3 regions of the Micromonospora sp. ZG13 genome follow, and region 1 is predicted to be linked to each of the others. Evidence: riboswitches for the same ligand, from Rfam matches in the RefSeq annotation. Region 1 holds a riboswitch; each other region holds the start of a gene.
The links. A riboswitch is a leader RNA that binds a small molecule or an ion and turns the genes downstream of it on or off. The one in region 1 is predicted to bind cobalamin.

Region 1 (2,255 bases):
CGGGATCGACCGTCAGGGCGAGGCCGAGCAGGTCGGTCAGGGCGTGGGCCAGTCGGGCGTCGGCCAACTCGTAGCGGGTGCGCCGCCCCTGGGGTGCGGCGACCACGAGGCCGCAGCCGCGCAGGCACGCCAGGTGGTTCGACAGGTTCTGCCGGGTCGTGCCCAGCAGTTCGGCCAACTCCGCGGGATAGCCCGGCCCGTCGCGTAGCGCCAGCAGCAGCCGCGCCCGGGTCGGATCGGACAGGGCGTGACCGAAGCGCGCCAGCACCTGACCGTACGTCAACGTCTCCACGCCCCGATAGTACAGCCGACGATGTACGATCGGAGGCGGCTCGGTCTGCGCTGGCCTCGTGGGCCGGACGTCGACGGGAGCGGCCCCGCCGCCGGCAGCGGCCCCGCCGGCGCCGCGACCGGCGTCCGTAAGCCGCTCCCGCATCACTGCGCCCCGTCCGCGTGGGTCGTCACCTGGTGATCAGGACCCTGTGGACCTCATCCGGCGGTCTGGACGTCCAACGCGTCCTGATCACCGCTGGTTGCCGGGCGCAGCGTGCCGTGGGCGGTGCGTCGACGCGGGCATCCGGCGTGCGATCGACAGGCGTCATCCGGCTCGCCGACGACACGCCCGGCACCGACATGTGGGGTGTGACAACGCGGCCAACCCTATATATGGTGTCGGCGCAGCTGGTTCGGCCGCTCATCCGGAGCGGTCGAGGCAAGAGGGAACCCGGTGGGAATCCGGGACTGCCCCGCAGCGGTGAGTGGGAACGACCGCCGTCATCAGCACTGGGCCGTCAACGGCCTGGGAAGCGACGGCCAGTAGGAGACCGGCGAGTCCGGTCGCGCCCGCGAGTCCGAAGACCTGCCAGTGCGCCGTACGCCCGCATCAGGGTGTGTGGCGGTCCGAGGCCGCGTGGGACGGCCGACGCCATCTCGACGCGTGCTCGCGCGCGTCGTCGTCGGTGTCCGCTCCCCGCGTGCCCAGGAAATCCGTCTGGGATCAAGGCTCGCGAGGAGTGAGTGGTGACAGTCACCGAGGTTGTTCCGGCCGCCGGCACGGCGGTCGACGATGCGGCCGTGGCAGGCCAGCGGCGACCGCAGATGCGGGTCCGCAAGCGCGACGGCGGCACCGAGGCGGTCGACGTCAACCGGATCGTCCGGGCGGTCGAGCGGTGGGCCGACGACCTCGCCGACGTCGACCCGCTGCGGGTGGCGACCCGGACGATCAGCGGCCTGTACGACGGGGCGACGACGGCCGAACTGGACCGGCTGTCCATCCAGACCGCCGCGGAGATGATCGGCGAGGAGCCGCAGTACTCGCGGCTGGCGGCCCGCCTGCTGGCCGGGTACGTCGACAAGGAGGTCCGCCGGCAGGGCATCGGCTCCTTCAGTGAGGCGATCCGCCGGGGCCACGGCGAGGGACTGATCGGTGACGACACCGCCGCGTTCGTCGCCGCCCACGCCGGCGTCCTCGACGCCGCCGTCGACCCGCGCGGCGACCTGCGGTTCGAGTACTTCGGGCTGCGTACGGTCTACGACCGCTACCTGCTGCGCCACCCGACGAGCCGGCTGGTGCTGGAGACCCCGCAGTACTGGCTGCTGCGCGTGGCCTGCGGCCTGTCGCAGACGCCGGACGAGGCGGTCGAGTTCTACCGGCTGATGTCGAGCCTGGCGTACCTGCCGAGTTCGCCGACGCTGTTCAACTCCGGCACCCGGCACACGCAGATGTCCTCCTGCTACCTGGTCGACTCCCCGCGCGACGAGCTGGACTCGATCTACCAGCGGTACGCGCAGGTGGCGAACCTGTCGAAGTTCGCCGGCGGCATCGGCATCGCCTTCTCCCGGGTCCGTTCCCGGGGCGCGCTGATCAGGGGCACCAACGGGCAGTCCAACGGGATCGTGCCGTGGCTGCGGACGCTCGACGCCTCGGTGGCGGCGGTCAACCAGGGCGGCCGGCGCAAGGGCGCGGCCTGCGTCTACCTGGAGTCGTGGCACCCGGACGTCGAGGAGTTCCTCCAGCTGCGCGACAACACCGGTGAGGACGCCCGGCGCACCCACAACCTGAACCTGGCCAACTGGATTCCCGACGAGTTCATGCGGCGGGTGGAGGCCGACGGCGTGTGGTCGCTGTTCGACCCCGATGTGGTGCCGGAGCTGCCGGACCTGTGGGGGGAGGAGTTCGACGCGGCGTACCGGGCCGCCGAGGAGCAGGGCCGCTACGTGCGGCAGGTCCCTGCGCGGGAGCTGTACGGGCGGAT
Region 2 (2,255 bases), on a different contig from region 1:
CGCGTTGCGGGCCGCCGGGCGGTCCAGGATCACCGTGGTCACCGCCGCGGCGCGTTCGACGCGTACGCCCATTCCGACAGCATGCCCCCGGCGGTGCCGGCGGCGCCAGGGGTGTCAGCGCGGGGCGGGCCGGGCCGGGCGGACCAGGGTGGCGCCCAGCGCGGCGCCGACCACGCAGGCCACCCCGGCGGCCTGCGGCCAGGCCAGCAGTTCGCCCAGCAGCACCAGCCCGACCAGCGCGCCGATCGCCGGCTCCAGGCTGAGCAGGATCGCGAAGACGCGGGCCGGCATCCGGCGCAGCGCCGCCATCTCCGCCGAGTACGGCAGCACCGACGACAGCAGCGCCACCGCCGCGCCCAGCGCGAGGGTCCACGGGTCGAGCAGGGCCGTGCCGCTGCCGGCGACCCCGAACGGCAGCACGGCCAGCGCGGCGACGGCCATCCCCAGCGCGAGGCCCCGGCTGCCCGGCACCCGGGCGCTGACCGCCTTGCCGAGCAGCACGTAGCCGGCCCAGCCCACCGCGACGGCCACGCAGCACAGCAGCCCCAGCCGGTCCACCCCCGTCCCGCCGAGCCCGCTGATCAGCAGCACCCCGCCGCCGGCCAGCGCCGCCCATGCCACGTCGGCGAGCCGGCGGCTGGCGGCCAGCGACACCAGCAGCGGCCCGGCGAAGCCGATGGTGACCGCGACGCCCAACGGCACCCGGTCCAGGGCCGCGTAGAAGGCGAGGTTCATCACCGCCAGGGCCAGCCCGAACGCCGCGACCAGACCGGCGGTACACCAGCCCAGGCGCAGCCCCGGCCGGGCAAGGACGAGCAGGATGAGCGCGGCGAAGCCGAGCCGCAGCGTGGTGGTGCCGCTCGCACTGGTGCTGCCGAAGAGCTGCTTGGCGACGGCCGCGCCGACCTGGGTGGAGAGCATGCCGAGCAGCATCAGCAGCGGGGGCGGCACGGCCCGGGGCTGCCCCAGCGCGAGCGTCAGTCGGGTCGCCGGTCGACCGGCCGGCAGCGGGCGGGAGGAGAGTGCGTACACGCGGACCACAGTGGTACCGGAGCGTGCGGCCCGCGACCGGATTTTCACTGCTGCGGGTGCAGTGCGCCGCCCGCCGGACCGGGGCGGGCCGGGCGGCGCTAGCATCGCCGACGGCACGATCATGTGAGGTGCCCCGCGCGAGCGGGGAGAATCGGGAAGCCGGTGCGAATCCGGCACGGGCCCGCCGCGGTGACCGGGGAGCCACCGTCCACGCGTACGCGCAGCCACTGGCCCGCCCGGGCCGGGAAGGCGGACGGCCAGGCGTCGATCCGGGAGTCCGAAGACCGGCCTCGCGTCCGGTGCCCGCGTCCGGCGTGGCGTGGGCCGAGCGCAGCGGGAGCCTGCCTTGGATCTGTACGACGTCATCCACCGCCGTCGGGACGTACGCGCCCAGTTCACCGGGGCGCCGGTGCCCGAGGAGACGCTGCACCGGGTGCTGGCGGCGGCGCACGCCGCGCCGAGCGTCGGCTACTCGCAGCCCTGGGACTTCGTCGTGGTGCGCGACCCGGAGCTGCGCCGCCGGTTCCACGAGCACGTGCACACCGAGCGGGACGCCTTCGCCGCGACGCTCGACGGGGAGGCGGCCGAGCGGTTCGCCCGCATCAAGATCGACGGTGTCCTGGAGTCGACGCTGTCGGTGGTGGTCACCCACGACCAGGCCCGGGGCGGCCCCGCCGTGCTCGGCCGGCACGCCATCGCCGACACCGGGCTCTACTCGACCTGCCTCGCCATCCAGAACCTCTGGCTCGCCGCGACCGCCGAGGGGCTCGGGGTGGGCTGGGTGTCGTTCTACCGGGAGCCCTGGCTCGCCGAGCTGCTCGGCATCCCCGACGGGATCCGGCCGGTGGCGTGGCTCTGCCTCGGGCCGGTCACCCACTTCGAGGCGGTACCCGACCTCGCCCGGCACGGCTGGCGGCAGAAGCGCCCGCTGGTCGAGGCGATCCACCACGACCGCTGGGCGGCACGGGAGCGCTGACCTCGGTGGGGGCGTCCCGTTACGGGCCGGCGGGGCGCTCCTCACGTACCGCTGCGGATCCGTCACCGCCGACCGGTTTGCGGCGGCTCCTGCCGGGAAGTCGGTACGGGTGCGAGCACTCCTGACGAAGATCGAACAGGCATCCGGTCTGGACCGGGTCGGCGACCGGTTGCAGCGCGCCGTCCAGGCCACCCTCCGACCGCAGCGGGTCCGTGACCTGCTGCACGGCGTGTGGCTGGGCCATCCG
Region 3 (2,255 bases), on a different contig from region 1:
CGGCCACCCGCCGATGCTCACCGACCTGCCGCCCGGCTGCGCCTTCGCCCCGCGCTGCGGGCGCGCCACCGACGTCTGCCGCACCCCGCCCGCGCCCCCGGCGGGCGGACCGGGCAGAGTCGCCTGCCACCACCCGCTGACCCTCGGAGCGCCGGCATGACCAGCACCGCGCTCGCGGCCCACGGGGTCGCCGTCTCCTACGGCGGCCGGCGCGTCCTCGACGGCGTCGACCTGCGCGTCGCCCCCGGTGAGACGGTCGGGTTACGCGGGCCCTCGGGCAGCGGCAAGTCCACCCTCGCCCGGGTGCTCGCCCTGCTGCACGCCCCCGAGGCCGGGCACGTCACCCTCGACGGCCACCGGGTGGCGGGGGCCCGGCACCGGCTGCCCGCCGCCGTCCGTACGCGCGTCGCGATCCTGTTCCAGAGCCCCCGCGCGGCCACCGACCCCCGGCTGGGCCTCGCCGACATCATCGCCGAGCCGCTGCGGGCCACCGGCACCCCCGACGAGCAGGCGCGGGCCCGGGCGGCGGAGCTGGCCGACCTCGTCGGCCTCACGCCCGACCTGCTCGCCCGCCGCCCGCACGCGGTCAGCGACGGGCAGCTGCAACGCGCCTGCCTCGCCCGCGCGCTCGTGCACCGGCCCGACTACCTGCTCTGCGACGAGGCCACCGCCATGCTCGACGCCTCCACCCAGGCGCACCTCGCGGCCGTCATCACCGACTACCAGCGGCAGCACGCCGCCGGGGTCCTGCTCATCACCCACGACCCGGCGCTGATGGCCCGCTGGGCGACCCGCGTGGTCGACCTGCCGGCCGCTGCGTAGCCCCGTCCGCCCCGCCGACCGCCTTCGGCGCGACCGTCCCTGATGGTGTTCGTCACCGTGACTTCCGGGGCGGCCGGCGGCTAGGGTGACGCTGCCGTGGTGTTCGGGAAGCCGGTGGAAGACCGGTGCGGCCCTCGCCACTGTGATCGGGAAGTTCGCGGCCCTCGTCGTAAGAGGTCACTGGGCGTCACACGCCTGGGAAGGCCGGCCACGGACGCATTTCCCGTCAGCCAGGAGACCGGCCACGGCACTGCGATGACCCGTCCACGAGGTGTTGGAAGGCGGTCCCGATGCGCGTGCGCGCAGTGCGGTCCACCCTGTCCCGGCGCGTTGCCGCGCCCCTGTCCGTCCTCGTCGTCCTGCTCGGCGCCTGCGCCACCGACGACCCGGCCACGGCGCCCCCGCCGGCCGCCGCCCCGGTCACGCTGACCAACTGCGGTACGCCGGTCACCGTCGCCGCCCCGCCCGAGCGGGCGGTCACCCTGAACCAGCCCGCCACCGAGATCATGCTGGCCCTCGGCCTCGCCGACCGCATGGCCGGCACGGCGTACCTGGACGACGCGATCCTGCCCGAGCACGCCGCCGCGTACGCCGCCGTGCCGGTGCTGTCGGACAAATACCCGGCGCAGGAGAAGCTGCTGGAGGCGGCGCCCGACTTCGTCTACGCCTCGTTCCACAGTGCCTTCGGCGACGAGGGCGTCGGCGACCGCGCCGCGCTGGCGGGGCTCGGCATCGGCACGTACCTCTCGCCGGCCGGATGCCCGAAGCAGCACCGGCCGGCGAGGCTGACCGTCGAGGACGTGTTCGCCGAGATCCGGGACGTGGCGGCCGTCTTCGGGGTGCCGGAGCGGGCCGAGAAGCTCATCGCCGACCAGCGCTCCCGGATCGCCACGGCCGCCGCCCGGATCGGCGGCGCGCGGGACGTCTCCGTGCTCTGGTGGGACGCCGGCACCGACGCCCCGAGCGTCGGGGCCTGCTGCGGCGGCCCCAACATGATCATGTCGGCGGTCGGGGTGCGCAACGCGTTCGGCGACCTCACCGGCGGCTGGGCCGACACCAGTTGGGAGGCGGTCGTGGACCGCGATCCCCACGCGATCGTGCTGGTCGACGCGGGCTGGGACACGGCCGCCGCGAAGCGGACCTTCCTGGCCCGGCACCCCACCCTGAAGGACCTGCCCGCCGTGGCCGGGCGACGCTTCGTCGTCATCCCGTTCTCGTCCACCTCCGCCGGTGTACGCGTCGTGCTCGGCGTCGAGGCGCTCGCCGCGGGTGTGGCGCGGCTCCCCGCCGGGGCGGACCGCTGACCGCCGTGGCCCGCCACGCCGCCGACCCGAACAGCCGCACCGACGCCGCCGACCCGACCCGACCCACCGGTCCCGGAACTGCCCGCCGCGCCAGTCCCGCCGGGTTCCGCGCGGCGCACCCGGTCGGCC

Region 2: another riboswitch for cobalamin. It lies ahead of bluB (5,6-dimethylbenzimidazole synthase); the one in region 1 lies ahead of AC5L34_RS16970 (ribonucleoside-diphosphate reductase subunit alpha).
Region 3: another riboswitch for cobalamin. It lies ahead of AC5L34_RS27780 (ABC transporter substrate-binding protein); the one in region 1 lies ahead of AC5L34_RS16970 (ribonucleoside-diphosphate reductase subunit alpha).

What each region holds. Positions count from the first base shown of each region.
Region 1 is NZ_JCADBQ010000007.1:94,433-96,687, forward strand. It holds gene AC5L34_RS16965 (ArsR/SmtB family transcription factor) at 1-292, opposite strand, end outside; cobalamin riboswitch at 666-880, shown strand; gene AC5L34_RS16970 (ribonucleoside-diphosphate reductase subunit alpha) at 1,099-2,255, shown strand, end outside.
Region 2 is NZ_JCADBQ010000002.1:320,890-323,144, reverse strand. It holds gene AC5L34_RS05380 (crotonase/enoyl-CoA hydratase family protein) at 1-72, opposite strand, end outside; gene AC5L34_RS05375 (EamA family transporter) at 115-1,032, opposite strand; cobalamin riboswitch at 1,154-1,328, shown strand; gene bluB (5,6-dimethylbenzimidazole synthase) at 1,379-2,008, shown strand; gene AC5L34_RS05365 (Rieske (2Fe-2S) protein) at 2,118-2,255, shown strand, end outside.
Region 3 is NZ_JCADBQ010000022.1:26,335-28,589, reverse strand. It holds gene AC5L34_RS27790 (ABC transporter ATP-binding protein) at 1-160, shown strand, start outside; gene AC5L34_RS27785 (ABC transporter ATP-binding protein) at 157-822, shown strand; cobalamin riboswitch at 903-1,083, shown strand; gene AC5L34_RS27780 (ABC transporter substrate-binding protein) at 1,113-2,126, shown strand; gene AC5L34_RS27775 (FecCD family ABC transporter permease) at 2,132-2,255, shown strand, end outside.